Regions from separate parts of the Paenibacillus sp. 2TAB23 genome, predicted to be linked through region 1. Evidence: riboswitches for the same ligand, from Rfam matches in the RefSeq annotation. Region 1 holds a riboswitch; the other holds the start of a gene.
What was found. A riboswitch is a leader RNA that binds a small molecule or an ion and turns the genes downstream of it on or off. The one in region 1 is predicted to bind ZMP and ZTP.

Region 1 (14,144 bases):
ATGACATGCGGCAAAATGTCCTTTTCTCACTTCAAGCAGCGCAGGCTCGTCCACCTTGCACTTATCGGTCGCGATCGGGCAGCGCGTATGGAACTGGCAGCCAGACGGCGGATTGATCGGGCTTGGCAAATCGCCAGTCAATACAATCCGCTCACGGTTCTCCTCCACTTCGGGATCCGGAATCGGAATTGCCGACAACAGCGCCCGTGTATAAGGATGCGCCGGGCTCGCGTAGAGCTCGCTGCTTTCCGCCAGCTCGACGATTTTACCCAAATACATAACCGCGACGCGGTCACTGATGTGTTTAACCATAGACAGGTCATGCGCAATGAACAAATAGGTAAGACCCATTTTGCGCTGCAAATCCTGCATCAGATTGACGACCTGCGCTTGAATCGATACGTCAAGCGCTGAGATCGGCTCATCCGCGATAATGAACCGCGGATCGACCGCCAGCGCACGAGCGATGCCGATACGCTGACGCTGGCCTCCGGAGAACTCATGCGGATAACGAGTCGCATGGTCCGGATTAAGGCCGACTACATCGAGCAGGTTCTCCACGCGATGCTTGCGTTCTTTCTTGCTCGCTACCAGCTTGTGGATATCCAGAGCCTCGCCGATAATATCCATGACCGTCATACGCGGATTCAATGAAGCGTACGGATCCTGAAAAATCATCTGCATATCGCGGCGCAGTGCTTTTAGACCGGCACCTTTAAGCTTGTAGATGTCTTGCCCGTCAAAGGTTACGCCGCCGCTTGTCGGCTCATACAGCCTCATGATTGTACGGCCGGCCGTTGATTTCCCGCAGCCGGACTCGCCTACAACACCAACGGTTTCTCCTTTTTGGATGGAGAAGCTTATCTCATTCACTGCGCGGAGAGTTGCACCCCCGCCCAGATTGAAAAACTTGCGCAAATTGTTTATCTCAATTAATGGCGCGCTCATACGGACACCTCCCGATTTGCGTAAGGGTGTGCAAGCCAGCATGCCGATGCATGCGATTCATTGCCGTCTACCGGGAGCAGCTCAGGATCATTGTCGACGCATACCTTCATTGCATCATCGCAGCGCGCGCAGAAGCTGCAGCCCGCTGGCGGTTTAATCAAATCCGGCGGCATGCCATATATCGGAACAAGCGGCTCTTCCTTCTTCTGATCGAGACGCGGAAGCGACCGAAGAAGCCCTCTTGTGTAAGGATGCTTAGGGTTTTTGAATATTTCCCATTTCGTGCCGGTCTCTACTACTTTGCCGGCATACATAACGATAACGCGATCACACATATCGGCTACTACGCCGAGGTCATGAGTTATAAGAATAATAGAAGTGCCAAGTTTTTGCTGCAGGTCCTTCATCACTCGCATAATTTGAGCTTGAATCGTCACATCGAGCGCAGTAGTCGGCTCATCCGCAATCAGCAGCGACGGGTTGCAGGCGAGTGCAATCGCGATCATTGCCCGCTGGCGCATACCGCCTGAGAACTGATGCGGATACTGGTTAACGCGTGACGATGCATTAGGAATGCCAACCAAATTCAACATTTCGATCGCGCGCTCCGTCGCTTTCGTTCCGCTAATGCCTTGATGCTTGATCAAGCCCTCCGTTATCTGGCGGCCGATAGTCAGCGTAGGGTTAAGCGAGGTCATCGGATCCTGGAAGATCATCCCCATTTCTTTCCCGCGGATATTCTCCATTTGACCACTTGTCATGCTCAAAATTTCTTTATCCTTAAACATAATCGAGCCGCTAGTCTCTGCCGGAGGAGATGGAATCAGGCGCATAAGCGACTGAGCGGTAACGCTCTTGCCGCAGCCGGATTCCCCAACGATTGCTACTGCCTCGCCTTTATTTACATGAAAGTTAACGCCGCGAACCGCCTTCACGATCCCGCCGCGAACTTTAAAATTCACACGAAGGTTTTTTACTTCAAGTAATTTCTCCATCCTTGTCCACCTCCTACTTTTTCATTTTCGGATCAAGCGCATCTCTTAGACCGTCGCCAAAAATATTAAAGCAAAGCATTGTAATACTGATGACCGCAGCCGGGAAAATCATTCTCCACGGATAAAGCGTAAACGCTTTGAGCGCATCGTTGATCATCGTACCCAAAGATGCAGCCGGAGATTGTACCCCTAGGCCGAGGAAGCTAAGAAAGGCTTCAGCAAATATCGCACTAGGAACAGTAAGTGTTAGCGTTACTATAATAGGCCCCATCGCGTTCGGAATAAGGTGACGGAACAGAATCCGCCCCGTACTAGCACCGAGCGCCTGAGCAGCCATGACATACTCTTGGTTTTTGAGCTGCATGATTTGCCCTCGAACAATCCATGCCATGCTTACCCAACCCGTAATACTGAGTGCTACGACTATCGTAAGCATGCTTGGCTTAAAGATAACGATAAGCAGGATAATGATAAGCATGCTTGGAATCGAGTAAATAATTTCACAGAAGCGGTTCAAAATCTCGTCTACGCGACCGCCGAAATAGCCCATGATTCCGCCGATAATGACGCCGAGAATCAAATCTGCAAGCGCCGCATATAGGCCAACCTGCAAGGATATGCCTGCTCCCATCCAGGTGCGCGTAAAGAGGTCGCGCCCAAGGTCGTCTGTACCGAACCAATAGGTCCCGTTCGGTCCAAGGTTCTTTTCTTTCAAGTGATTCGTTTGGAAATCCTGTTCCGAAATAATCGGCCCAAAGATGGCCATTAGAGAAACGATAACTAATATAACAAGGCTGGCCATCGCCATCTTATTCGAGCACAGCCGCAGCCAAGCATCCTTCCAGGCGGAGATGCTCTCGCGAACGACAACCTCCGTATGCTTCTCGTCCTTATTGAGCTTGGCGAATTGGTCCGGTGTAAAGGCGTTGTCTTTCATCATTTGCCCCCTCCTCTTGAAAGCTTAATACGAGGATCGACAAAACCGTAGGCAATGTCAGTCAGAAACCGCGCAGCCATTAGGATAATGCCATAAAATAAAGTAAGCCCCATTATGAGCGTGTAGTCGCGGTTAGTGATGCTTTGTACGAAATATTTGCCGATGCCGCCGATACCGAAAATTTGCTCGACAACGACAGAACCGGTAATGATGTTCGCAGTCATTGGTCCGATATACGTAACGACCGGCAAGATCGCATTGCGAAGCGCATGACGCACCAAGATGACGCGGCCGCTTAAGCCTTTGGCACGGGCGGTCTTAATGTAATCTGCAGACAGCACCTCCAGCATCGTTGAGCGTGTCAGACGCGCAATGAATGCCGCCGGAAGGAAAGAAAGCGCTAGAACCGGCATAATGAAATCCGTTGGGTCATTGAGACCGGATACACTAAGCCATTGCAGCTTGCTGCCGAACACATACTGCAGAATAGACGCGGCAAGAAAGTTGGGAATGGATACCCCGAGTACCGCAATGATAATCGTTACGCTATCCAGCCATTTGCGATGATTGAGTGCGGCAATAATACCTAAGATAAGACCTACCGCCAAGGAAACGAATACGGCAAACAGTCCAATTTGAGCAGAATAAATAAAGCTTTCCTTGATGATCCGGGATACCGACATATATTGCTGCTTCATCGACATTCCCAAGTCGCCGTGCAGCAGATTGTTCAAATACATCAAATATTGCTTCCAGAGAGGCTGATCAAGTCCGTACATGGCAAATAGATGCTCTCTAATTTTTTCCGGTATGGCTTTCTCCCTTACAAAGGGATCGCCCGGAATGATTTTCATGAGAAAAAAAGTAGCTGTGGCAAGGACAAACAACGACACAAACATCGACACAAACTTCTTGAATACATATTTAATCAACGCTTTGGACACCTCCTTACAGAATATAAACAAGAGGAATTACTATGTGCTAGAGTCTGAATAAGTCAATAAGAAAGGGATATATGCGGACTCTCCGCATATATCCCTACCTTCAGGTAAATGAAGGATGACTATTGGGCTTCGTAATAACCTCTTGTGTAGTCGATGTCACCTTTGTAATCCAAGAAAATGTTTTTGAAGCCTGGTTTCAGCATGTAAACGTTGCTGTAGTAGTAGATCGGCATGATAGGCATTTGATCCATAAGGATTTTTTCTGCTTCTTTCATCGCTTCAATACGTTCAGCTTGGTCGCCGCTTGCATATGCTTTTTTGATCAAAGCATCGTATTCAGGAGATGCAAAACCTGTATTGTTCTGACCGCCGCCCGTAACGAACATATCCATGTACGTCATCGGGTCATTGTAGTCAGCTCCCCAGCCTGCGCGGGAAATTTGGTAGTTCATCGCCGTACGGTTTTTCAGCAATACGGAGAACTCTTCGTTTTTGGCACCTACCACGATACCAAGGTTTTGACGCCACATTTCAACGATTGCTTCAGCAATCTTTTTGTGGCCGTCGCTTGTGTTGAATGTCAATGTTGCTTCTGGGAACTTAGCAAGCTTAAGCTCGGCAAGACCTTCTGCAAGCAATTTTTTCGCCTCTTCAACATCCTCTGTGAAGAAATCGTCTTTCACTTCATTACGGTAGTCTTCTTTCACGCCGATAATGCCCGGTGGCACGAATCCGAAGGAAGGAACCTCGCCGGCCATTGTTACGCTCTCTACGATCGCTTGGCGGTCAATCGCCATTGCAAGCGCTTTGCGCACTTTTACGTTGTTGAAAGGAACTTCCTCTGTGTTGAACATGTAGTAGTACGAGCTTGCGATTCCTTTTGTAACGATCTCATCCTTTTTCGATTCTTTTAGAACCGGGATTTGCTCAGCAGGAATTTCACCAGTTGGTTTGCCTGTGTAATCAAGCTTGTCCGTTTCATAGTTAGCAAGCTCAGTTGCAGAGTCAGCGATCATTGTGAAGTCAACGCCTGCAAATTTCACTTGGTCTTTGTCATAATAGTTGTCGTTTTTAACAAGCTTGATGGACGTGTTGTGCTGCCATTCGCTCATTTTGAAAGGACCGTTACCAATGATTGTCTTAGCATCCGCAGCCCAAGCTTCGTTGTCTTTGACGGATTGGTGAACCGGGTTGTATACGTAGAAAGAAGTCAGGCTCAAGAAATAAGGCGTAGGCGCCGCCAATTTCACTTCAAGTGTTTGAGCGTCAATTGCTTTGATGCCTACAGCATCAGCATTCGTAGTTTTGCCTTCGTTGTAATCTTGTGCGCCAACAATGTAATAGAATTGGTAAGCGTATGTTGAACCGGTAGCAGGATCAAGCGCGCGTTTCCAAGAGAATTCATAATCATTAGCAGTGACAGGGTCACCGTTGCTCCACTTCGCGTCTTTGCGAATCGTGAATGTGTAAGTTAGGCCATCTTCCGACTGTACCCATTTCTCAGCAGTAGCTGGGACGGATTCGCCGTTTTCGTTCTTGCGAGTCAAACCTTCGTAAATACCTGTTGCGAGTGTACCGGATACGTTGTCTTCCATTAGTGCAGGATCAAGCGTTGAAGGCTCGGAGTGGATATTCATTCTGAATACCTTAGCGTCAGTTGTTTCGCCCGCTCCTCCGTTGTTGCTAGTTCCGTTGTTGGTTGCGCCGTTATTGCCGGTCTCTTCTTTCGGCGTACAGCCTACCGCGATAATAGCAAGAATGAGTAAAGCAGCGATAAATGAAAAAGCAGACTTTCTAGTTCTCATAATTACCCTCCCGTTTTTTTCTCTACCTCGTTCAGTAGTGGGTAGTATCGTCCACCTTACTCGCCTTATATACAAACATTTAAAACCGGCTTAAAGGCTTGTCCAGTCCAAATGCGCATATCGAACTTGAGCTAATGTTATACACTCTTCCCATCCAAACATAGAGATTGATATTTACTAATAATTTTCACTATACATCCATGTTAATTATTTATCAACAATATGTAAGCTGTAAATTCATGTATTAAATGACTTTAAACAGCTATACTTTAGCACTTTGACGCGTTTATTCAATTAATTAATCTGTTACTTTAATGCTGTACAGCGTTTATTCAGTTAATTATTCTGTTACTTTAACGCTTTGAAGCAGTTACAAGTAATAATTACCAAAAATAGTTCAAATTTAAAGAAATACACAAAACATTTAATCTTCTTTTAATTTCCATTTTTAATTATTATTAATTGGATTATTGAATTCTTTTCGAGTAAAAACCAAAATAATATTGTGGTATTTTATATTTATTAGATCGTGTAAATTCCGTATTTCTAATGGCATGATTACTATCTGAATTTTCAGTTTTACTAAAATTCATGTCTAACGACGTCTTTTTATACTAATACGGCTTTCTACTCGACATAGTATTTTATAACGCTAAATGTTTTATGCATCGCTGCATACAAAAAAGACCTATTCGTGTATAAACACCGAATAGGTCTTCTGAAACAATCCTGAAGCAATGAATTAGTAAGTCATACCAGGATATAGCGGATATTGAGCAGTCAAATCACGGACCAAGCCGCGGGCTTTGGCTAGAACCTCTTGATCTTCCGGGCTGTTGAGCACAAGAGCGATAACTTCTGCGATCACTTTCATTGCATTCTCTTCCATACCGCGAGCTGTTGCTGCCGGCGTACCGATGCGAATGCCTGAAGTAACGAACGGGCTTGTCGGATCAAATGGGATCGCGTTTTTGTTAACCGTAATGCCCACCTCATCAAGTACATGCTCAGCAACTTTACCTGTAATATTCAGGCTGCGAGTGTCAAGCAGCATCAAGTGGTTGTCTGTTCCGCCAGAAACAATGTTGAAGCCTTTTGCAACAAGCTCTTCAGAAAGCACTTTTGCGTTTTTGACAACTTGTGTTGCATATTGCTTGAATTCAGGCTTAAGCGCCTCTCCGAACGCAACGGCTTTGGCAGCGATGATATGCATCAACGGACCGCCTTGCGAACCAGGGAAAACAGCTTTGTCGATAGCCGCTGCCCAAGGCTGACGGCAAAGAATCATACCGCCGCGCGGTCCGCGAAGCGTTTTGTGTGTAGTCGTTGTTACGAAATGCGCATGAGGTACTGGGCTCGGGTGAAGACCCGCAGCAACCAAACCGGCAATATGTGCCATATCGACCATGAACAATGCGCCTACGTCGTTAGCGATTTTACCTAGTTTCTCGAAATCAATCGTACGCGGGTAAGCACTAGCGCCTGCTACGATCAAGCGAGGACGGTGTTTGAAAGCAAGCTTGCGCACTTCTTCATAATCGATCGTGAAGGAATCTTCTTGCACGCCGTATGCCACGAAGTTGTAAAGCAAGCCGGATGCGTTAACCGGGCTGCCATGCGTCAAATGTCCGCCGTGAGCCAGGTTCATCCCGAGAACCGTATCGCCAGGCTGCAAGGCTGCAAGGTAAACTGCCATGTTTGCTTGGGCGCCGGAGTGAGGCTGAACGTTCGCATGCTCAGCACCGAACAATTCTTTGGCACGGTTGCGCGCAATATCTTCTACGATATCAACATGCTCGCAGCCGCCGTAGAAACGCTTGTTTGGGTAGCCTTCTGCATATTTATTCGTTAGCACGCTTCCCATCGCTTCCAAAACCGCTTCACTGACAATGTTCTCAGAAGCGATAAGCTCGATGTTGTCACGTTGACGAGTAAGCTCAAGGCCTAATGCTTTCAATACTTCCGGATCTTGTTTGCGCAAATTTTCCATTTCGATATTCCTCCTCAAATTAGACAGCTCTATTTAAAATGGTTTATTCAATAAGTTCACGCTCGGCACATGCTCGTTAATCACATGTGCCGGCAGATTGCTCAGCCGTTATGGCATCAGCAGGCTGCTCATACACAGCTCGCGAGCCCCCGATCAGCTTGGGCCGCGTAACCGCCATCGTCACATGGGCTTCCCCGATGCTTCGAATGGACGGACGGACCGGAACGGCTACCCGCTTCAAATGCATCCCGATGAATGTATCTCCAATATCGATGCCCGCATGTGCTTGTACAGTTTCGACAAGGCACGGCTCCTGTAAGCTGCGGTAGGCGTATGCCGCCATAGATCCGCCAGCTTTGGGCACCGGTACCGCCCCGACAATCTCCAAGCCATAACGGTCAGCAGCAGCACGGTCTATCACAAGCGCACGGTTCAAATGTTCGCAGCACTGGTACACCGGAATGAAACCAAGCTCGGCTCTTGCAGCTTCCACGCCGGCAAATATTTGCGCAGCTGTCTCGACTGTGCCTGCCGTGCCAATCCGCTCGCCGAGCACTTCACTAGTACTTACACCGATAACCAGCAGCTGACTCATTCCTAAATTCCCTGCAGCCGCCAGCTCGCGCACAATCGTTTCTACCTGCTGGGCAATGACTTCAAGCTGTGCATGTTCTTGTATGCTCATCGCGATGGCCCCCAATTAGGACTGGCTGATAGTCTGTTTTTCGATTTCCATCACTTTGTTTACTCTTCCAACATGGCGCTCACCATTCGAGAACGGTGTATCCAGCCATATTCGAATAATCTCAAGCGCAATGCCAGGGCCAATAACGCGTTCGCCAAGCGCCAATACGTTCGTATCGTTATGCTCCCGTGTTGCTTTGGCTGAGAACATGTCATTGACAAGCGCGCAGCGGATGCCGCGTACTTTGTTGGCCGCAATGGACATGCCAATTCCCGTTCCGCAAATCAGTATACCGCGCTCCGCTTTGCCGCTCGTAACTAGGTCACATACGGGTAATGCATAGTCCGGGTAATCAACCGATTGGTCGCAGCTGCAACCGACATCTTCAATTTCATGGCCAAGCGACTGAAGAAAAGGGACAACCTCATCCTTCAAGCGATAGCCCGCATGATCGGCACCAATAGCAATTTTCAACGTAAAAGACCTCCTTCGGAATGAAACATTACAGTGCTAGTATACCTATTTTTGCAGAAAAAGACGAAAAAAGAGCAAGACATGCTAATTAGCATGCTGCTCTTTGCCCAGGCGACCGGCCGTATATTCCGATGCTCCACCGTGGTTAGCCCACTTCCGTCGCCAGTTACATCGGAAACCGTATATTGTCTTTTCATAATAGCTGATACGGCTGCAAAAATCAATCTATAATACGGGTTGCATCCGCGGAATTATCTTTTGGAAAGCTTGTCCAGAAGCTTCACGAGCGCATCTTCGATTTCGTTTGCACTGCTGTTATAAATAGATAATGAGCCGCCAAATGGATCCACGATGTCGAAGCTTGGAATTTTGCGTTCAAGCTCTAGCAGCCGGCTTCTCTCCTGCGATGTAAGCTGCTGGCCTAACGCCTGCTTCATATGCATCTCCGAATACAGCCGCTCCAGCTCTTCGATATCAGCAAGCACCTGCGCATCGCGATTCGCATACTCCTTCAGCGTATAAGTCTTATCAACCGCTTCGGGATACCATTGCAGCAAGCCCCGTTTGTGGTTGGACGTCATGGTCAAAATAATGTCGGCCCAGCCGACAGCCTCGCCTGTCAGTGCCAGTGAGGTACTCTTATGGTCGATATCACGCTGTCTTAGCGTTTCTACCGCATTCGCCGACACAGGCAAGCCGTCAATCGTCGATATGCCCGCTGAGCGAACAGCTACTGTAATGCCTCTCAGAGCAGCCATACGGCGCAGCATAGCCTCCGCCATCGGAGAGCGGCACGTATTGCCGGTACAAACAAACAATATACGTTTCACACTGCCAACTCCTTTTCACCCTCAATTCAAGCTGCCTAGCCATTAGAAAATAAATAAAATGCCGAAAACAAACAAAATGCCGCCGCCGATTGCCTCGCCATATTCCCCAAGGTTCCCGCTGACCTTACGGCCAAGCAATAGACCGCACACGGACATAAGACCGCCCAGTACGCCGATCATCAGTACGGTCGTCCACATGTTGGCCGCGAACATGCCTAGCGTAATACCAACAGAGAACGAATCGATGCTGACGCTTAGCGAGAGCACCAGCAATCCCCACAACGATTTGTGATCGAAGGATTGCACCGCATCTCCCCGCAGTGAGCTGTATATCATATGCCCGCCGAGCAGCACCAGCAATACGCCAGCCGCGGTAGTGGCTACAGATCCAAGCAGAACACCTACATATTGTCCCGTATATATGCCGGCAAGCGGCATTATAACATGGAACAGCGCAATAACGACGCCCAGCTTTAAAATATCACGCAGCCGAATTCCCTTCAGACCGATTCCCAGTCCGAGCGAAAAAGCGTCCAGCCCAAGCGCTAATGCAATAATGAGCAGTGTCAGCAGCTGACCAGCTTGCAATTGTGCCTCAACCAAAGTCTATCTCCCCCATGTCCGCCTGTTTTCTATACCAAACATATGCGGACATAAGGACAAACATACTACTTTGAGCATTACCTATTCCAAATCCAGGCTATACGCGAACGACTCGATTACCTGCAGCCTTTGCCAGACGGTTCATCAGGGCAGCCCCAATCCCTTGTTCGCCGCTGCTCTCCGACCATATGCGCTGCACGCCGCCTTCGTCGAACGCGCGGAGCGCCGCGTATAGGCGATGAGCCGCTGTTGCCAGCTCGGCTTCGCTGCCTAACGATAATACGCGGTCAGCCTTATAACCTTGCAACCGCTCTTCGAATGCCAGAACGCCGGTCGTCTCGCCGCTGCTGGCAGCCCGCTCGACCTGCCGATGTATATACGCAGTCACCGCATCCGGAGCGCCTTGGACAAGGATCAGCTCACCCTGCGGCGCATAATGCGTATACTTCATTCCGGGCGATCGAGGAGCCGACTCCGGTTCCTCTAGCGAAGCGCTGTCGATGGTTGCATACGGTGCCGCTATCCGCAGCGCTTCCAGCGTTATGCCGCCTGGACGCAAGATGCGGATCATTTGTTCACCAACCAACTCGACGACGGTTGATTCCAGGCCGACGCCTGTAGCCCCATCATCCACAAGCCCATCAATGCGGCCATCCAAGTCCTCCAGCACATGCCGTGCCAGCGTCGGACTTGGCCTTCCGGAGCGATTCGCGCTTGGCGCGGCAACCGGGCAGCCAGCCAGCTCGAGGAGCGTTAGAGCCGCCCTGTGGTCCGGGATGCGGATGCCTACCGAGGCCAGTCCTGCAGTAACGAGCGGCGACAGCACATCGGGTCGTGCCGGCAGCACGATCGTCAGCGGTCCCGGCCAGAAGCTGTCCATCAAAGCCGAAGCTAGCTGCGGATACGGAAGCACAAGCTCGTCCAGCTGCTGCCGGTTTGCGATATGCACAATTAACGGGTTATCCGATGGACGTCCCTTTGCGCTGAATATGCGGCCCACAGCAGAGGAGCTTCTTGCATCCGCTCCTAGCCCATATACCGTCTCTGTCGGGAAAGCGATAAGACCGCCGTCCCTCAGTTGCGCGGCGGCTGCCGCAAGCTCGGGCCCGAGCTTTTCATCAGGGAGCTGCTCCACGCTCCACACATTCGTTGTTATCATCTCTATCCTTCAATCCTTGCTCTTAAATTAAATGAATCATGCTTCCGTTATTATAGCACATGCATCCTAAAACAAGCAGAAACGGCAGCGGCGTCTTAGCTAACAAGGCGCCGCTGCCGCTTCTTATGCGAACAATGATTTGATCCAATTAATAAACGACTGTATCATCTCTAGCAAGAAAAATTTCGCTTCAGGCGCCTCGCCGCTTGATGATTTATCCTCTTCTTGATCAAGTGCGGCTGCCGATACTGACGCATCGTCCGCTTGAAGCGCAGTTGTCTGAGCTTGACCATCTACAGATGCCGACGCAGCAGCTTCGCCGCTCGCCGCATCGATGAAGCATAGCGGCGGGAACAGCACGCACCACCAGTTTTGGCCGCCGCCCTCGCCAAGCGTAATTCGGAGCGCTTCGTAGTCGCCAGCGGGATAAACCTCATTGCCGTACATTTTAGTTGGGAAGGGCACGATGCCTAATTCGGCTGAAGCGCCGTATGCAAAGCCCCGGCTTTGCAAAACATTAGCTGTGATGCGTTCGATTTCAGGCATATGGTCCAGAATAGACTGGCGAGCTTCCTCTATGGTTTGAGGACCCGTTGCCCAGCTGCTCATTGCTTTCACGATTTCATCGCGTACCAGGCGCTTGACGACTTGGTCAGCCGGACGATCGGAATTGGCTAATATGCGAAGACGGATCGCTTCCTGCGGAATTTGGCCGCCCGCGACCGCTGCGTCCATTTGCTGGGCTTCCCAGCTCATAATTAATAGAATGATAGCAAATACGATAAAACCATAGGATTTGCGGTATGAATATTTGTTAGCCGCCACCGATTTGGAAGCTGCGGATTCCTCAACATTGGAATAAGAATGAATAGATAAATGGTTAGACATACAACACAAGCTCCTCTCGTCGCACCCGTCAGTGCGTCTGCTTGCGTTCCGGAACGTATCTATCCGTCAGTATGTCCCCGTTTGGAATATATAAACCTAGCAGCTAGCATTTTCTTCAAAAGCTAGATTACATAGCCGCTTGCACGCTGCATCCAGCCCCGGCTCAACACCTTTTCACGCATGCATGAGTATTGAAAAAAACGAATCATGCGGTACTATAGAAGTGGAGTAATTGAAACCGATATGGGAATAAGAAAGGATACCAAAATGGATTTCAATAAGGCTTATACCGTTTACCGACCGCTGCTCCATTCCATCGCCTACCGCATGCTCGGCTCGTTCAGCGAGGCGGAAGATCTCGTACAGGATGTTTTTGCCGATTACAGTCAACTAACCGATGCAGATATACACAATGAAAAAGCCTATCTCGTAAAGATGGTTACGAACCGCTCCATTAATCTCAGCCAATCCGCGCGCAAGCGGCGCGAGGTATACGTCGGCGAATGGCTTCCCGAACCGGATATGAGTCATGCCATGCCGGACCCCGCCGAGCTGTTCGTTCAGCATGAATCCATTTCCTATGCGCTGCTTGTCATGCTGGAGAAGCTGACCGCAGTGGAACGTGCCGTCTTCATCCTGCGGGAATCGCTTGCCTTTGACTATGATGAGATTGCCGCATGTTTGCAGAAGTCGGAGGCGAACTGCCGAAAAATATTTAGCCGCGCCAAAGAAAGGCTTCATAAAGAACGCCAGCTTCTCCCTGAAAACATGGATCAAGCTCAGCCCCTCGTGGAAACCTTCATAGAAGCTGCGGCTTCCGGAGATTTCAATAAGCTGATTGCCATGCTCACCGAGGAAGCCATGCTTGTCTCCGATGGCGGCGGCAAGGTGCGTGCTGCCATTAATGCGATAATCAGCAGAGCCCGCGTAATCGCTTTTCTACAAGGCGTCATTCCCAAAACCTTCCTTGGGGACGGCCATCGATTCGCAGTGGTGAATGGCCAGGCAGGCATTATCATTACGCTGGACGGCAAACCCAGAAGCGTAATCAACTTTCAGATCAATGCGGAAGGCAACCAGATCGAGCGGATTTTCGTGATGCTCAATCCTGATAAGCTGAAGCATATACGGCTCGATTAGTTTTATTTTTGATTATTTTTTCTCTTCCTGTCACAAACTTGTGCAAGACTTTGTCTTAGATGACGAAGACATGCAGCACGGCCGATTGGCCAACAAATTGGATGATAGAGGAGAATGAATATCATGACTGAAAGAACCGTTATCGCCAAAGAAATACCCGCCGCTTACCAAGCCATGTTCGGACTTGAGAAATATTTGGGCACGACCAGCATCAGCAAAACGTTAAAGGAGCTTATCAAAATCCGTGCTTCGCAAATAAACGGCTGTGCTTACTGCATCAATATGCACACCAAAGAAGCTAGGGAGCTAGGTGAAACCGAGCAGCGGATCTATGCACTCAGCGCTTGGCGCGATACGCGCTTTTTCTCCGACGCAGAACGGGCAGTCCTTGCATTAACGGAATCCATAACCGTGATTACGAAAGAGCATGTTCCTGACGCCGTCTACGAGGAAGTCGCTCGCCATTTCGACAGCAAGCAGATTGGAGAAATCATTATGGCCATTACGACGATTAACGCCTGGAACCGGATCGCAATCAGCACGAATATGATGCCGGAATAAATCAAGCGGCAGAATCGCCACCCTGCCTGCTGGCAGCCGGATAGCATGGCCGGATTGCAAAGGCCGGATTGCAAGGCCGGATTGCAAGGCCGGTTAGCAAGGCCGGTTAGCAAGGCCGGTTAGCAAGGCCGGTTAGCAAGGCCGGTTAGCAAGGCCGGATAGCAAGGCCGGATAGCAAGGCCGGA
Region 2 (17,460 bases), on a different contig from region 1:
GACGGCGTTCCCTCTCTCTTGCGTTTTGATAATACATACTATGTTGCAACGCTTCGAACGCATGCGGCTGGTTGATCATTTGGGGAATTGTGCGGATATCTTTAAAATCGGAGCAATTCCCTCTTATTCGGTTAATGCCAACATTTCCAACAAGGAGCATGCCCATTTCACCTTCGGTCTCGGCTTCAGCTCGAAGCAACCTTGCCAACATATCAATATCCTGTTTCCTGGCTTTTACTACTGCCATTGGCTCACCTCTTTAGATTTCTAGACTCATCATATTGTAGGTGAAGCGGATGTGTTACTCTGACCTTGTATAGAAGCAAAACAAATATGAAACAATAATGCTCAAACACTCCAAAAATCTTTTTCCATCTTTATGAAGCTCTGCAAATCCTGATGCCAACATATATATTGCTAAAAACAACTTCAAAAATGGCATCATTTCAAACTTCTTAGACAGCAGGCTATAACTTGAAAGTCCGATAACGATTTTCGCTAAAATGATTCTTCTTTTCTTTATCATGTATTGAACTAACGTTCGAAGATAGTTGAACCATGAATTACGATATAATCTCGATACTAACGTTTTCCGCTGAGATGGTGAATTCCATTAATGGCCCATCTAATAACACATGAAGCTCAAAACCGGTTTCTGTAAGGTATACTTCATCATAAAGCCAGCAGCTACCTGCGCTTATTTTTGTAGGTTTAATATTCTCTACTCCCGTAAACGTTAGCCTGACATCCGTTAAATAATGATAGCCGCCTCTGCAATTCAAAGTCATGATGAACGTGTCCTTCGAAGGGATCTCAATCAAAGTTACTTGGGCATCATGTAATGACTTTTCAATCAATTGTATAACATATTCAGGTAGTGAGCCTTTTATGGAGTCGTAGTATTTACGGTACGTAACCCCGATTGCTTTCGTTCGCTCATCATACTCCATTTTCCATCGGTCAGCCATTTTTCTAAGTTCATCTGAAGGAAATTGTGAGTTAATCGTTCCGTCTTGTATATAGGAATGAAAGAATTCCGGAAGATATTTCAGCAAGTCTTCTTTCTTATCCTCCAAGTTGCACCTGCAAATTTCTTCGAAGTTCAAATTCTCCGATACATACCAAGCAATGTCGTCTTCCCAATCTTTCTTCGTTTCTGGGAAAATTAAATATCCTCTTATCTGCATTTCTTCGTACAACTCTTTAGTGAAATATTTCATTTTTTCCTCCTAATCTCAATTTTGCCGACAAATTGCATTAACCAAAAAACGATAAATCTTTTATAAACCAAGCGTCTGTGACATTATGCTCTCCTCCCATTAGGCCTATTCAATCTATGTTTGCTTCTAATGGGAGGTTTTAATCGTTTGATTGCACTAGCGCAGCGCTTTTCTTTCAAGCACTTTAACAAACGCATCTTTACCGTACATATAAGCTTTTATGTCCCTATGGAACTGTTTAGCAAAGCTCTCTTTTAAATCTCCATAGCGATTTGCTTCATCGGCATTCTTTCGAAGGTAATTCCTTACCGCCAAATGGCGAGTAATAACGCATCCCCAAAAATATACTTTGATTTTTGAGATTCCTCACTAAACTTCTGTTTCCGATTATCTTTGTATTCTGTAACCACAACGTTCATCTAATTAACCTCCTCAGGGAATTACTCTTTGAGGGTGGTTTAGAAGTATTCTCGAACAATTTGCGGATCTTAACAGTAAACTATCTCTTCTCGGTCAACTGTACGCTCGTATCGTATCCAGCTCATCTCTTCGATACCGAGCAACTCCTTAAACCTCTCTACAGCGGCGAACTCCTCATCATCAAACGCTAGATTACCAGCTAGGAGTTCTTCAATAGATTTTATCTGCTCTTCCTTCAGTCCAAATACCCTAAAAGCCTCGGGACGAGGATTTTGTTTCATATATCCATCCAAAACTGAGGACTCCACTTCCTCATATTCCTCCATTAATTCTTCGACCTCACGATCCATTAACTCGTAAAATACCTGAAGGTTCGAAATGACCTCTCCTTTATGGAAGATTTCAAACCCCCAGCCATGATCCTCCAAGTTGGTAAAGTATAAGATCGGACAATGTGCTGATAATGTCTTAAGTTGCTGCGATGCCACAAATTCCCCGTCTTCTGATGTAAAGAACGCAATCCATTCCTCGCTCAACTTAAGCGTTGGCGTACCTGTAGACAGGTTCTCGACAAGCTTTGGTTTATCAACTGTTCGAATAATATTGCCGTATGTAAATTCACTCATTGCTTGCACCTCTCTCTAAATAATTCAATAACAACATGTTTCCTAAAGGAATACTTCATTAATTCGGGAGGCTCTTGTAAGATTCCTTTAATAACGTAATCTGTCCGTTAGCGTAATGCAAGAATGGAGCAGTTGCCAATGCAACTGCTCCACGGTGCTTTGAGCTAACGTTTTCCGTTAGTTGAACGATATGTTGCTAATTTAATGTTAATTTTTCAGAGGCTTCGACTGTGTGTTTGAGCAATGTTGCTATTGTTACTGGACCGACCCCTGCTGGCACAGGAGTAATCGCCGATGCATTTGTTATACAAGATTCATAGTCAACATCCCCGATGTTACCTACGTTGTAACCAGCATCTAATACAATTGCACCTGGCTTAATCCAGTCACCATGAACAAATTTCGGCTTACCAACCGCCGCTACTACAATATCGCCTAAACGAACCATTTCTTCTAAATTAGTTGTTTTGGAATGACACATCGTTACAGTTGCATTTCTATTTAAAAGCATTAAGGATACAGGTTTTCCAAGGATTGGGCTTCTCCCAATGACAACAGCGTGCTTGCCTTCAATAGAAATTTTGTAATAGTCTAAAATAGCAACAATTGCTGCTGGCGTACAGGAAGGAAAGTCGGCTAAGCCAAAGGCGTTTTGAGCAAATCCAAGTGTTGTTACTCCATCTACATCCTTTTCAATTCTTATTGCTTCAAATGCTGCTCTTTCGTCAATATGTTCTGGTACAGGGTGTTGCAACAATATTCCATGAACATTTGGATCAGCATTAAGTTTGTTTATAGCTTCAATTAATTCATCCGTCGAAGTATTCTTTGGAAGAACAACACGAATAGATTCAATACCGAGTCGCTTGCATGCATTTCCTTTCATACGTACATAGGTAGCTGATGACGGGTCGTCACCGACTAAAATGGTCGCTAAACAGGGTACAATACCTTTTTCAGATAAACGATTGATTCTGCCCAACAATGATTCCTTAATGCTAGCCGCAACAAGATTACCATCCAATATTATTTTTGCTGTTGTCATCTTATCAACCCTTTCTAGTTGGATTAAAGCATAAAGAGGTAAGGGGATTTCCCCTTACCTCTGCCCAGGCGTACGGCTATTTATCCATGTGCTCCCTCATGGTTACCCATGCTCCGCCAGTCACACATAGTCAAGTTATGACTCAATTATATCAACTATATACAAATATTTCATTAATTAATTAGTTATTGAGCACATCTGCCCGTTAGCGTAATGAAGCAGCCGATCATTGTGGTCGGCTGCTTCCGTGTTTTTATTGAACTATCGTTCTCCATTAATTAAATCGTATGTATGGGCTCAATTCCAAAAAAATATCATCTTCCTATACCCGACATCCCATATTTTTTCGTTCCCCTCAATGGTTATCGTGAACTCACTCTCCGCCTCGATAGGAATCTCAAACATCGCCGGAAACAGTTCCGGATAAAGGCGTTGATCCTCTCCAGAGCTGGTCAATACCTCGCGTCCATTGACGGAAACACGGATTCTGCCATCATAATTCATTTGTTCAGGTATCCCATAATTTAAGGAGAAAATAATCTCCTCTTTATTCGTATAAGTGAACGTTTTTAAATTTCCACTTTCGACCTCATACATATTATAGCGGGGGTTTACGTCTTGATCGCTTAATTTAAAGCTATTCGGTTTTATTCCGGTTGATAAGTTTCCAGAGTTGTCCATCAATTCGTTTATCGCTAAAAATGGTCCTTCTTCTTTAGTTAACGCTTTATCCACAATCCCACACAATCCCCATACCCCTACGAAAAGAAGCACAGAGGAAATGGCTGCTATTATAATATTGCTCCAACCATGTTTTGAACGAAAACCCAAATTATACGCTCCAAAACCGACTGCTGCACCTAATGAGTTTAGAATGGCGTCGTTAACATCGAAGCTGCCGAGAAACGTAAGTGCCTGTACGGTTTCCAGTACAATAATTGACAAAAAGAACAATCTAATGAATCGAACAAAAGTGATCCGATATAATAATGGAATCAATATTCCAAAAGGGATAAAGGCTATGATGTTCCCAATCCCTACAAAATCCATGAGGATAGGATGTAGAAGATCAGATATAGTTGGCAACCTAAAGAAACTGTCAGGTAAAAAGATAAAGGTGTAGCCAGCGGTTTGCCCTGCGGCACCTGTTCTATCGAAAGCGAGAAACATAAAATAAAGAATTAAAGCGGTGTATAGTATGGTTATGGTAAAAAAAATCTTACGTTGCTTTGTCATGGTTAACTCCTTTGTCGGGGGGTGCTTCCTGAAAAACTGAACTTGCTGCCTCAACCTATTTTACTATAATCACTAGTAACCTGCCCGTTCGTATTTTTAGGTCACCGACCTTATTCGATTCTAGATAACTAAACAAAAGCTCTATAAAAATGGCAGCGGATTTTCTATTCCACTGCCATTTTTTATTGCGATGAGTCGTTGGGATACAGCTTAAGACCGTTCATAACATAGGGACGAACAATGTTTAAAAGCAAATCGGTCCGATCAATTTTCCCAACTGTTAACCAATGAAGTGTTGCACCATAAATTGCTGAGCCTGTCATGGCTGCAATGATCTCTGTATGGTAACGGTCTGCTCTATAGAAGTTACCCCCTTTCAATAAAATACTTAGGATCGTCTGCTGCAGCATTTTCTTTATTTTTTCATCTACAATCGTAGCCATCGATTTGGAATCCATTCTGCATATCTGATAAAAATCTATGATGTAGAGGTGTGTGAGCAAGATCAGTTGATCACATATTTCATCTGTAAGTTCAAGTGCATCCATCACTTCGTTTGGAATCATCTCGCGAAAAGCCTGTTCTGTGATCTCTTCCAGCAAAGCATACTTATCTTCGTAATGGGCATAGAAGGTAGCTCGGTTAATGGTAGCCCTCTGTGCGATATCGTTTATGGTTATTGAATCAAATCCTTTACTCCGTAGCAATTCTCTGAATGCTTCCCTTATTAACTGCCGTGTACGCAAAACCCTTGGATCTTGCTGATTTACCATATCTTTGCCCCCAGATTAAACATCAATTATCAGAATGTGTTGCCTATGCAACTTTCCAGATAATCTGCCGGTTGAATTCATACGAATGCGGTACTAATATCATATCTAACAGCTGTTGCTTAAGCAATCTGTGATAATTAACCTGAAAGGAAGGATCATCAGTGAACACAAAAAAACAAATTAGACTTTTAATCATTGGCGCGGGTGTGATTGGTAGTGTATATGCGCTCCGATTTGCACAGTACGGACTGGACGTCACTATACTGGCACGAGGAAAGAGACTGGATACGCTGAAAAGGAACGGACTAGTATACAACCATAATGGAACCATAAAAAAAATATCGATAAACACGATCGAAAAGCTCGATAACGACGACATTTATGATTTCATTTTCGTTCCTGTACGATATGATCAGGCCGAATCTGCCCTGTCTACAATTAAAAATAATAAGAGCGAAACCATTGTCACCTTGACTAACACCATCGAATACGACAGCTGGCTTGAAATCGTGGGAGAGCGGTTACTTCCAGGATTCCCGGGTGCAGGTGGAGATATCAAAGAAGGTATTCTGTACGCACAATTCGGTTCCGAGAAACATCAAGGAACCATTTTCGGTGAAATTAATGGACTGAGAACTGAAAGAGTAAAGGAGCTTGCCAAACTATTCGAATTGGTAGATTTGCATTATGAAATACAAAATGACATTCAAGCATTCCATGTTTCGCATGCTGCGTTGGCTATTGTAAACAAGCATTTCTATACAAAAGACGGTATGGTGGATATAGAGACAGCAAGAAGTGAAAGCGTGCTAAGGAAGATAGCCGTAGATATTAAACAAAATATTCGTCTTGTAGAACAATACGGAATTCCAGTAACCCCACCCGAAACGAAGACGCTTGGAGATTTGCCTGACAGCGACATCATTACATGGTACCGACAGATGCTAAGCAATGACTTTATAATTGATGTAAAACTTGGGGATCATGCCGTCAGCCAAAAAACCGAAATTATGTTATTGGATGAGGTGTTTCAAAAAAAGTTTGAAACTGACATCACAATATACCCCTCATCTTAATTTACATTGAGCTAAACCCAATTTATTATATTGTTTTTCTTCAATAAAAACGGCAGCGGATCTCTGATCTGCTGCCGCTTTATTGTTGTAAACTAATGTTCCTCGTTAGCTTAATGAAGCATGGTCAGCCTAAACTTTATTTTCTCCGTCTATATAAGTCGAATAAAGAATGAGCTGTGCGGGCGGAGAGAATAAAGTCGTTCTGGTGAAATGCAATTTTCGCTTTTGCAGACCAAATGGTAACTATATATGAAGTTAACGAATCAGAACCATTTGGCTGCAACCGTGATTGGAAGAATGACTTTGTTCACGCAGCGTTAACGGCATACTCATGTTTAGTTCATCTTATATAGAACTTGTTTTCTTCTGACAGTGAAATCCTTTTGATATGCGAGCTGCTTCTTCAGCGGACCCCACTCCCCCTTTGGAACATCCCTATTCCTTATTTCGTACATGTTAGGGGACTGGCTGACTTTGCCTGGATAAAGCTATTGGGACAGCACCTATCTCTCAAATAGAATCGGAAAGTAGTCGTTCGCAAACGCCTGGCCATCATTGGGCCGAGGCCCAAGCAATCGAATGTTGTCATGTCGTTGTATTCCGGCTCTATAGCTGGTGCCGCCTTTCATCACATGAGCTACAATGGACAATCGCGGATCATTCGTACGATTAGGCCCGGAACCGTGAAAGGTAAGGCCGTGATGGAAGCTTGCTTGGCCTGCCTTCAGAATACATGGCTCCTCTATCCAATCATGTCCTCCCGAATACTTCTCCTTCAACTCCTCCATGTTCTGGTTAAAGAAAGAGTTGCTGTCAGGAATCAGACCCCACTTATGAGAGCCGACAATCGTCATCATTCCACCGTTCGTCAAATCTGTGTCCTGAAGCGCGATCCATACCGTAATCATGTCTTGTGAATCCGAGCATTGCCAGTACCCATAGTCCTGATGCCAGCCTACGTTGCCGGCCCCGGAAAGTTTGTCGCCAATGCCCGGTTTGTAGATGACTTGATCATGCCACAGCCTTATTTCATCCGATTCCAGCAAATCTGCGGACAACTCACCGATAAAAGGATCAGTTACGACCTTTCTCACCTCGTCGTTAATCCACCAGCCATTATCTAATTTCCGCAGCGCGTCTGGATTATCGCTGAGACGAAAACCATTCATCGGTATGCCGTCCCCATCGTAATCACCTGACCAAATTCGCTCATGCGCCTCCCGCAATCTTTCGATCTGCTCATCATCAATTAGCTTTGGGCTAATCCAATAACCGTCTCGGTTAAAATGCTCTTTATCCTTCTGCGTAATCCGATACTGTCGTTCTGTTTTGAATGTCATCGACAAATCCTCCTTTTTTGTAGTTGTCATCATCTTAACCGAAGAATGCGCAGTTTGACGTTCAAGTCATCACGAAGTAGGATTAGAAACATAGATGATAATAGAAACAAACGAGAGGACAATGAATAGATGAAACCCCATGAAGAAGCAACTACAATGCTTGCTCATGAAACTGGGCAAGTCTCTCAATCCCAGCATGCACGTTGGACTTTTAATATTGAAAAAGAGCCGATTATTCACGGTGTATCAGAGCTAGTCATGCTCGGAAGCGATGATTTGCGTAAAGCATCGCCTCTCTTTGAGCATGATCACCCTGGCTGCTATGAATTCGTCCTCATTGAACGGGGAAAGGCGAGATGGGAGCTCGACAGCTGCATCTATGAAACCCATGCGGGCGACTTATTTCATACCCGCCCAGGGGAGAAGCACCGGGGAGGCTTTAATGTCATTGAGCCATGCAAATTTTGGTGGTTAATTGTTAAAGCTCCGCTTATCCGAGATTGGCTAAGTCTGCCACTTGAGGAAATTAGGCAATTAGATCAAGCCATGTTGCAATTGTCACGTGTGAAGAACATTGGTTTAACGCCCATTGAGACTTTCAAAAAATTAAAGACCGCTCTGATGAGTGATTCTCCGCTCAAAAGCACGTTTGTTCGCAGCGCCATTCTCGAGCTGATCATTGCCTTTATTCAGCCAAGCGGCGGCACCTCCGCAATCGCTGCAGATTTGCTTAGCCAATATAGCAAGCTAATTGATAAGATGACGAAAGAACCGGAGTGGCGCCCCACCGTTGATGAATTGGCTGCGTTTGCTGGAGTCAGCGTATCGCATTTCTATCGGACCTTTCAGGATTATACGGGGGAGCCGCCTATCACTTTTGTCGAGCGTCTTCGTATTAGATCCGCCTGCCGCCAGCTTAAGGAATCCCAAGATAAGATAACGGACATTTCTTATCGGTTAGGTTATCAATCCAGCCAGCATTTCGCGACCGTCTTCAAGCGCTTCATGGGCGTAACGCCTTCCGAATGGCGTTGTACTTGAACGTTGACCCACAAGAAAGACCACATAAAAAAATGCCCTCTTGCGGGTCAACGTTCACTCAGCGCATGTGCAAAGCTGCGATCAAAGGTTCCTATAACACTATTATTTTTTATTTTCCTATTATGCAAAACGCCCCAATACCGAATTGGTATTGAGGCGTTTTGTATAAACTAAACGAGCGACTAAAGTACTCTTTGGAAGACAATGATCTGATACTTCTTCAAAAAAGCGTGCTAGACATTAACGTGATAACGTCCTTTCGGCACGACCATGGGCGAACCTGATACTGGGTCATCTATGACGGTGCAGTCCAGCCCGAAAATGTCCTTCACAAGGGTACTTGTCACGACCTCGGACGGCGTTCCTTCAGCGACAAGCCTGCCTTCATGCAGAGCGACAATATGGTCAGCATATCGCGCAGACAAGTTAATGTCATGGAGCACCATGACGATCGTGGTACCGTGTTTGCGGTTCAAGTCGGTGAGCAGATCCAAAATTTCAACCTGATATGTAATATCCAGAAAGGTTGTAGGCTCATCTAGAAATAGAATATCCGTCTCTTGCGCCAGTGCCATGGCAATCCAAACACGCTGCCTTTGGCCGCCTGACAGCTCATCGATATTGTGATTAGCGAATTCAGTGATCTTCATTGTCTCCATCGCCTCAGCTACTGCCGCATAATCCTTGTTCGTCCAGTTGCCGAACAAGGATTGGTGAGGAAACCTTCCTCGTCCAACCAAATCCGTCACGGTAATGCCTTCAGGAACAATGGGAGATTGAGGGAGTAATCCGACAACTCGTGCCAATTGCTTGGGCGAGATCTTGTTTAACGGCTTGCCGTCGAGCGTGATGGTGCCCGATGCGGGCTTGATCAGTCTAGCCAGCGTCTTAAGAAGCGTGGACTTGCCGCACCCGTTGGAGCCGATTATGACGCTTATTTGATGGCTGGGAATGACGATATCAACGCCGTGGATGACGGTTTTGTTCTCATAGCCTGCTACGATCCGTTCGGCTTGGAAGTGATGTGTCGGCTTCATTATAATTCTCCCTTCCTATTCATTCGAATTAACAAGAAGATGAGATACGGCGCTCCGAGCAATCCGGTAATGACGCCAACAGGAAATCTGTACGGGAAAGCGAATTGTCCGATGAGATCCGCCGCCAGCACCAAATTAATACCCACTAGCCCCGCTGGAATGATGTTCGATAAACCGATTCCGACTAACCGAATCGCAATTGGCCCCGCTAAGAATGACACAAAGGCGATTGGCCCCGTTGTGGCGGTTGCGATAGCAATCATGCAGACAGAGCTCACAATCAGTACGATTCGGGTCTTGTCCGTATTTACGCCTAGGGAAGTAGCTGCTTGCTCTCCGAGCTCCAATAGGCTCAGCTGCCTGCCAAGTACGATAATGATAGGCGTGCAGATCACTACGATTATCATTAGTGGTGGCAATCTATCCATCTGTGCGCCATTAAGGCTGCCCGTGAGCCAGCGGATCGCCGCGGGAAGATCTTGTTCCGCGCTGACCAGCATCAAATAGGAGATAACGGAATCGATCATGGCTTGTATGCCGATTCCGACCAGAATGAGCCTGCCTATTGAGAATGACCTGCCTCTGGACAATAGATAGATCAAGATGACTGTGGAGAGTCCCCCAATGATGGATGCGATGGAAATAACGGCTCCGCTAGCTTGCAGAATAATGATGCAAAAAACAGCCGCCACACTGGAGCCTGACGTAATGCCGATCACGTTAGGATTAGCAAGGGGGTTACGCAGCATGGTCTGGAACGTGTACCCGGCAATGCCGAAAGCGAATCCGGCGAACAGTCCCGCAAGCATTCTCGGCAGACGGATCGTATTGACTGCGAAGGATACGCCCTTGAGCTGCTCGCCTGATAATGCCCGAATAACGTCTTGCACAGGATAGATGGTATTGCCAAGCAACAGCATGGTACAGCACAGTATACATGCCAGAACCGCCAGTAAGCTGGTCACGAGTATCCATCGGCGGCGCCTATGCTGCCGGCCTGCCTTTATTCGTTTAATAGTAGAATTGGTCATAATGAACGCACTTTCGATCTCATAGCGACTATGATTAGTATTGGTGCTCCGATAAACGCCGTAACTACACCAACCTCAAGCTCTCCGGGACTGCCGATCAGTCTGCCGCCTACATCCGCTATGGTCAGAATGATTGCTCCTGCAATAGCCGACATGGGGATGACAAACCGTAGGTCGGGTCCAAGGATAAGACGAATGACATGAGTGGATAATAGCCCGATAAATCCAATTGGCCCTGCCAGCGCAGTCGTCGCTCCGCATAACAGCACGCCTGCAAGCGCTGCGATAAAACGCAATTTCCCCGTCCGAACGCCTAACCCGGTCGCTGTATCATCACCCAGCGCCAGCGCATTCAGTGCCGGAGCCACGAGAAATCCGATCAAGAGCCCGACGAGTAAGAAAGGGACGAACGTACCGATTCCGCTCCAGCTAGCTGAACCGACACTGCCAACTTGCCAGAATCGAAATTGATCCATGACGTAAGAGCGTGGAATCATAATGGCAGTAATGAGAGATGCAAGGGCTGCGCTCGTGGCTGCTCCTGCCAGAACAAGCTTAATGGGCGTGGCACCGCCACGCCCCATTGAGCCGATTCCGAACACGAATACAGCAGTAATCGCAGAGCCGGCCAAAGCTAGCCATATATATTGATTCGCAGTACTTATGTTCCAGAATGCGATGCCGCATACCACGAACAATGATGCTCCCATATTGACACCTAGTATGCTAGGATCTGCTATGGGATTCCGAGTGACCGACTGCATTAGCGCTCCGGATACGCCTAACGCTGCTCCGCAGAGTAAGCTGAATACGGTGCGGGAAATCCGTTTGCGAACGATGTTGGCCGTGTAAGAGTCCACGTCCTGACGGAATAATCCGTCCATCAGTTCGTGAAATCTTAAAGGCCGGGAACCGAAAGCCAGCGAAGCGCATACACATAAGGCTAGCAAAACCAGGCAAAGAACCATCACTAAAACGAAACGATTGGGGACATGCGATATCAGCCTGCCCGTATTCGCACCCGATGATTTACTCATTGAGTTTGTCGATTGCTCCGCCGATTAGTGCTAGGTATTCATCAAGGGTAAAAGCAATGGAGAGCGGGTTTGGGTTCCCGGAAGCAGCCAGTGGCGTGCCGTTGCCGATGAACACGACAGAACCTCTTTGAATCGCCGGGATTTTGCCTAGCAGAGAATCTGCCTTCACCGCTTCATACAAGCTCTCGTCGCCATAGCCAATAATGATATCAGCATCGTTCAGTGCTTCGGCATTCTCGGCGCTCAATTGCAAGGAATAGCTGGTTGGATCCGTGATCTGGCTCGTGATGCTCTCCGGATATTCCATACCCAGCTCGATTAAGAATGCGCCGCGCGGGTCAGCAGGCGTATACAAGTGCAGCTTCGACATATCTGTTGCTGAGAAGTTAACCCAAACGACTTTTTTGCCTTGCATTTGAGGATATTTGGCAGCTCCTTCTTTCACAAGAGCTTCCGTATCCTTGATGAGCTGTTCGCCTTCCGCCTTCATGCCCATACCTTCAGCCGAGAAGAGAACTTGCTCGCGCCATGTGGCTGCCCAAGGCTTCGATTGGTAAGCAACGACCGGAGCGATTTGGCTAAGCGTGTCGTAATCTTCCTGCGTGATACCGGAATAAGCGGCAAGAATAACATCCGGATTTGCGTCTGAGATTGCTTCAAAGTCCAAGCCGTCCGTATCTTGGAAAATATTCGGCTCGGCCTCGTTAAGCTCCTTAAGCTTCGCTGCCGTCCATGGAAGAAGCCCGCTGTCGTCTTGAACACCATAGTTCGCTGCCGAGAATCCGACAGGAACAACACCTAGCGCGAGAGCAACGTCATGGTTCGCCCATTGGATGGTGACTACTCGTTCCGGCTTGCTCTCGATAACCGTTTCGCCCAGCGCATGTTTAATTACGATGGGATATTGCGTATCGTCTTGAGAGGCTGGTGCCTCAGTAGTTGGCGCTTCGGCGCTTGCTGTCGGAGACGGAGTAGAATTATTGGACTGGCTGGAGCAGCCAACCAACGCAATGACTAGAATAATTGCAACAAGCAATGTTTGTAATGAGTACTTACTTTTGGTTTTCATGAACATACCTACCTTATCCTGAGTTGTGTTTTCCGTCGATAATGATTATCAACATCAATCACTATAATATTTATCTATCCTATTGTCAACGTAGAAACGATCAAATCTCGTATGGCAAGCAGTCATCTCCTTAGCCTAATCTGTTGTACAGGTTTCCTATATGCCAGAATCTACCCGCAGCTAATGGGCTGTCCTAAGTCTCACTTTGACTCTCTGAACCTACCTGCTAAAAAAACTCCTCCAACTGACGCCGACGCGCCTATTGGAGGAGTTTTTTGCGATTGAACGCCCATTCACAAAAGATTTCGTATTTAATTAGCCTTTGACAGAGCCCGCCGTCATCCCGGCTACAATTTTCTTATTGAAAAAAATAAACAAGAGCAGCGGCGGAATGGTGATGATCAGAATATTCGTAAACAACAAATTCCATTGCGATACGAACTGGCTAGTGAAATTATAGAGCGTTAATTGCACCGTTGCGTTTTTTGATCCAGGGAAGAAATAAAGCGGATTCGTAAAATCATTAAAAATAGCAACCGATGATGTGACAATTACCGTAGCAGTGACTGGCTTAAGCAGCGGGAAAATCATTTGAAAAAACAAACGATAGCCGCCAGCCCCGTCTATGATTGCCGCTTCGTCAATCTCTCTTGGGATACCCGACATAAACCCTCTATAAAGCAATACGCCAAAAGAGAAACCTAGAGCAACCTCAACGAATACGATGCCGGCAAGCGTTTTGTATAATGCGATACCATCCAAAACCCAGATCGTTGGAACGATTGCAGGGGGAATGATCAGTCCGGCAAGAATGAAAAAGCTGATCCAAGGCGTCGCTTTATCCCTTCTGCGCTGCAGCACGAACCCTGTCATCGCACAGACCACAACTAATATTACAATCGATAACACGGTAAGAAGCGTACTATTATAGAATGCACGCATCAGCATATAATCCCGGGCAGAGATGACTTGCGATACATTATCCCAAATATGATTGACGGAAGGCCACGAAAGATTCAGAAGCGAGGCCTCCTTGGCATCCTTCATCGCATTGACAATGATGAAATAGAAGGGGACCCAGAAGATTGCGACTGATAAAATAACGGCGGCCGCTTCAACGCTGAAGCTTCGAAATCTCCGGTTCATAGGTCAACCTCTTTTCGATTTAAAAATGAAGTCAGCGGATATACCAATATGGTTACAACTAGAAATAAGATAACGTTGCCTGCTGTGGCTAGTCCGTAAAAACCGCCTTGATATTGCTTGTAGATGACCGACGCAAGCACATCCGTAGTGAAGCCTGGACCGCCTTTGGTCATCGCCCAGATCAGATCAAACGACCGCAAGCCGCCTATGAATGCCAATATGATGACAGAATTAGTAGCCGGACGGCTAAGCGGGACGATAATATGCCAGAATTTATTAAAAGCGTTGCCTCCATCGATTTGCAGCGCCTCGTAATACTCCTCCGGAATAGACATAATGCCTGCAATATAGATGACCGTTGCGAAGCCTACGCCCTTCCAAACATCCACAAATGCTACCGACAATAACGCCCAGCGCGTATCGCCAAGCCAATCGGGCCCGTTGATGCCAACTGTGCTTAAAGCCGTGTTAATCAGACCCTCTGACGGATGCATCATCATGCTGAATGTAATCCCTATAGCAATCGTACTAACCAGAGTGGGGAAAAAAACAACAGATCGAAGATACGATTTCACTTTCATTTTCGTGGTCAAAAAAACACCGAGCAAGAGTCCCAATGTGACTTTTAGAACACAGGTCACCACCGCATAAACAAAGGTATTCTTAAAGCCAATCGTCAAGGATGGCTCCTCGAAAAAGGTAACAAAATTATCAAAACCGATAAATTCATAATCTAGTAATGTCCATCTCGTCATGCTGAAGAAGAATGACATTATGGTAGGCAGCAAAAAAATAATAAAATAGATGATGGCTCCGGGCAAAAGAAAGGTATATGAATAATTCCTTTTCCACACCTTGTTCATTATGTCTCCTCCTGTTCCTTCCAGTAAATCGGCCCTGTATCATTCACAGGGCCGAATTTGTACAATTATAAAGGAATATTAACGTTACCAGCCTTCAAGTCCAAGCTGCTGTGCTTGCTTCTCAACATCCTTGTCATAGAGCTCCGCGCCTTCTTTGGCTGGTCTAAACCCTGCCCCAACCTCTGTTGTAATTTGCGGCAAGCTTGGTCCTTTAATCGGGGAAACAAATTCTAGAGCTGGAGCCGTTTTGTTATTGTCGAAGTATGGCAGCATATCCTTTACGACTTGTGCCACATTATCTGGAATGGTCGCATTTTTGATTAAATACGGGCCAGTAGGTTTTGATGCCTTCGCCCATTCAACCATACCCTCCGGGGATGCGATAAACTCAACCAGCATCTTCGCTTCTTCCAAGTGCTCGGAGTTTTTATAAATATAAGTTCCCCCGGGCATCCAAATCGTCAAGCCGTTCTCGTCCGCTTTGTCGCCAGGCTGTGCAAAGAAGCCGATATCATCAATGGCATCTGGATAGTTCTGTTCGAATACAGGAACAGCGAATGTCAGCATTGGGTAATGCGCCCCTTTGCCTTCCGCCAGCATCTTAACGCCGGCATCATATGTTGTAGCTTTAAAGTCTTTATTCATATAGCCTTTATCAAACACCTCCTGCAGCTTCTCGAATCCTCTCAAAGCAGCTGGCGTGTTTGCGAATTTTGATTTATTGGCTGTGTAATCGTCTGCGAATGTCGGTGATTGCGCTTGCACGTTATAGTAATCAGCAAGCAGAATCAACTGGCTGGTCCAATCATCCTTGTACGTTCCTATGACTGGCGTGATTCCTGCAGCTTTAATTGTTTCACTGTTTGCCATCAGCTCCGCCCATGTTGTGGGAACGGAAAGACCAAGGTCTGCATACACTTTTTTGTTGTAAAACCAACCTCCGCCCATGGCTGCGCCTGCCGGTGCCCCAAAAATTTTACCATTGGACGACACGGTAGTCTTGAATGAATCAAGCACATTGGCCATGAAAGGCTCATTCGTCAGATCAACTAAATTCTGCTCCGGGTTTAATGCCTGCATGAGCGAGCCGGAATTATAGATGAACACATCGTTCATATCGCCTGTGGACAGTCTTGTTTTTACGAAGCTATCGCCTTCCCCACCGCTTGGGCGTGTCTCATGCTCTACGGTTATGTTAGGATATTTCACTTGGAATGCTTCAATGATTGCTTTTGCCGTATCAACGGCGTCCTGCGTGTTATCTGTGAGAAGCGAGATCGTCACTTTCTTGTCTATGGCTTCATTGGTAGCGCTTGAAGCGTTCTCGTTTGCTGTTGCAGCCGTATTATTGATATCCGTATTCGATTTACCGCATGCGGCCAGCATACTTAAACATAAGACGATGCATGAGAGCATAGCGAGCATTTTTCTTGTTTTCGGCATTTTATTAATCCCCCTGAACATTCATTATGATTGGAGCTGAAGGGCCCGGTCCCCCTGTGCTTTCATTATAAACCGGTAGCGGACACTACTTGCACTGCTTCATTTTATAGTTTCGCGTCCGTTTTTTTTGGATTTCGCGAAAAGAGGGAATCACGGATGATTCCCTTGATTCCCTCTTTCCTCTTTATATTGTCCTGGCGTTAGACCAGTAGACTTTTTGAACACCTCTGAAAAATGCCTATACGTATGATAACCGACCTTATCGCTCACTTCGTTCACTTTCATTCCTCGTAAGAGCCATGTTTTAGCTTTCTCCATCCGGCAACGAGTCAGAAATTTAATATAAGATTCTCCGACTACGTCTTTGAATAGCACACTTAAGTAAGTCGCATTCAATCCTACATAGTCAGCTACCTCTTGCAGAGACAAATCTCTATGCAGATTCTGTTCAATAAAAACGCGAGCCTGATTTACTGTCGAATGTTTTGTTTTCTCGCGTGATTCAATCGAAAGATCAGCAATGGTATGCATTTGATCGCGAAACCATTGCAAGACCTGGCCTCTCACAGCCGCGTGCTGAATTTCCAAATGAGGCATGTAACGGCTTTGAAATTCATCAGCTTTATGGTTCAAGCCCGATTCTTTTGCTGCTTGCAATGCCCTATAAATAAACTTCAGCATTTCTCTTTCCACAATCTCGGGGTCTGGTTTTTCTAGCTGCACCCAACGAATGAATTGCTCAATCTGTTCCATAATTCCAGCCTTATTGCCGGCCCTTATGCTCAGGATCATTGACTCCTCCCACTCCAAGATCCCTTTGGGTACCGTCATCGTCACTCCGAGCTCATCGAACCGTACGATGCCCGTTGTATCAAGCAGAGTTGCCGATCGTAGAGCACGAATGGCTTCCTTGTAGCTGTCAGCTGCTTTCCCTGGTGCCTTGTATGTGCTCCCGATTCCCATAGACGTATGCGTTTGGTCGAATTCATATTCAAGCTTATCCCAGATTTGCCCCGCTGGAGCTCCAAAATGGAATACTACGATCAGCTTTTCTTGT

Region 2: it holds a riboswitch for ZMP and ZTP, as region 1 does, so the genes downstream of both, AB4Z29_RS10995 (bifunctional 5,10-methylenetetrahydrofolate dehydrogenase/5,10-methenyltetrahydrofolate cyclohydrolase) here and rpiB (ribose 5-phosphate isomerase B) in region 1, are expected to answer to the same signal.

Annotation. Positions count from the first base shown of each region.
Region 1 is NZ_JBFRGD010000017.1:155,193-169,336, forward strand. It holds gene AB4Z29_RS22445 (ABC transporter ATP-binding protein) at 1-948, opposite strand, end outside; gene AB4Z29_RS22450 (ABC transporter ATP-binding protein) at 945-1,943, opposite strand; gene AB4Z29_RS22455 (ABC transporter permease) at 1,957-2,883, opposite strand; gene AB4Z29_RS22460 (ABC transporter permease) at 2,880-3,812, opposite strand; gene AB4Z29_RS22465 (peptide ABC transporter substrate-binding protein) at 3,944-5,629, opposite strand; gene glyA (serine hydroxymethyltransferase) at 6,372-7,619, opposite strand; gene AB4Z29_RS22475 (TIGR01440 family protein) at 7,696-8,304, opposite strand; gene rpiB (ribose 5-phosphate isomerase B) at 8,320-8,778, opposite strand; ZMP/ZTP riboswitch at 8,877-8,958, opposite strand; gene AB4Z29_RS22485 (low molecular weight protein arginine phosphatase) at 9,030-9,608, opposite strand; gene AB4Z29_RS22490 (manganese efflux pump MntP) at 9,651-10,211, opposite strand; gene AB4Z29_RS22495 (L-threonylcarbamoyladenylate synthase) at 10,309-11,370, opposite strand; gene spoIIR (stage II sporulation protein R) at 11,494-12,258, opposite strand; gene AB4Z29_RS22505 (RNA polymerase sigma-70 factor) at 12,502-13,398, shown strand; gene AB4Z29_RS22510 (carboxymuconolactone decarboxylase family protein) at 13,522-13,959, shown strand.
Region 2 is NZ_JBFRGD010000006.1:5,554-23,013, forward strand. It holds gene AB4Z29_RS10975 (cell wall hydrolase) at 1-247, opposite strand, end outside; gene AB4Z29_RS10980 (DUF4085 family protein) at 564-1,220, opposite strand; gene AB4Z29_RS10985 (GrpB family protein) at 1,377-1,535, opposite strand; gene AB4Z29_RS10990 (hypothetical protein) at 1,709-2,266, opposite strand; gene AB4Z29_RS10995 (bifunctional 5,10-methylenetetrahydrofolate dehydrogenase/5,10-methenyltetrahydrofolate cyclohydrolase) at 2,463-3,311, opposite strand; ZMP/ZTP riboswitch at 3,367-3,445, opposite strand; gene AB4Z29_RS11000 (VanZ family protein) at 3,609-4,547, opposite strand; gene AB4Z29_RS11005 (TetR/AcrR family transcriptional regulator) at 4,730-5,320, opposite strand; gene AB4Z29_RS11010 (ketopantoate reductase family protein) at 5,482-6,396, shown strand; gene AB4Z29_RS11015 (phytanoyl-CoA dioxygenase family protein) at 6,900-7,736, opposite strand; gene AB4Z29_RS11020 (AraC family transcriptional regulator) at 7,866-8,777, shown strand; gene AB4Z29_RS11025 (ABC transporter ATP-binding protein) at 9,011-9,814, opposite strand; gene AB4Z29_RS11030 (FecCD family ABC transporter permease) at 9,814-10,845, opposite strand; gene AB4Z29_RS11035 (FecCD family ABC transporter permease) at 10,842-11,882, opposite strand; gene AB4Z29_RS11040 (iron-siderophore ABC transporter substrate-binding protein) at 11,875-12,951, opposite strand; gene AB4Z29_RS11045 (carbohydrate ABC transporter permease) at 13,267-14,097, opposite strand; gene AB4Z29_RS11050 (carbohydrate ABC transporter permease) at 14,094-14,960, opposite strand; gene AB4Z29_RS11055 (ABC transporter substrate-binding protein) at 15,045-16,403, opposite strand; gene AB4Z29_RS11060 (response regulator) at 16,554-17,460, opposite strand, start outside.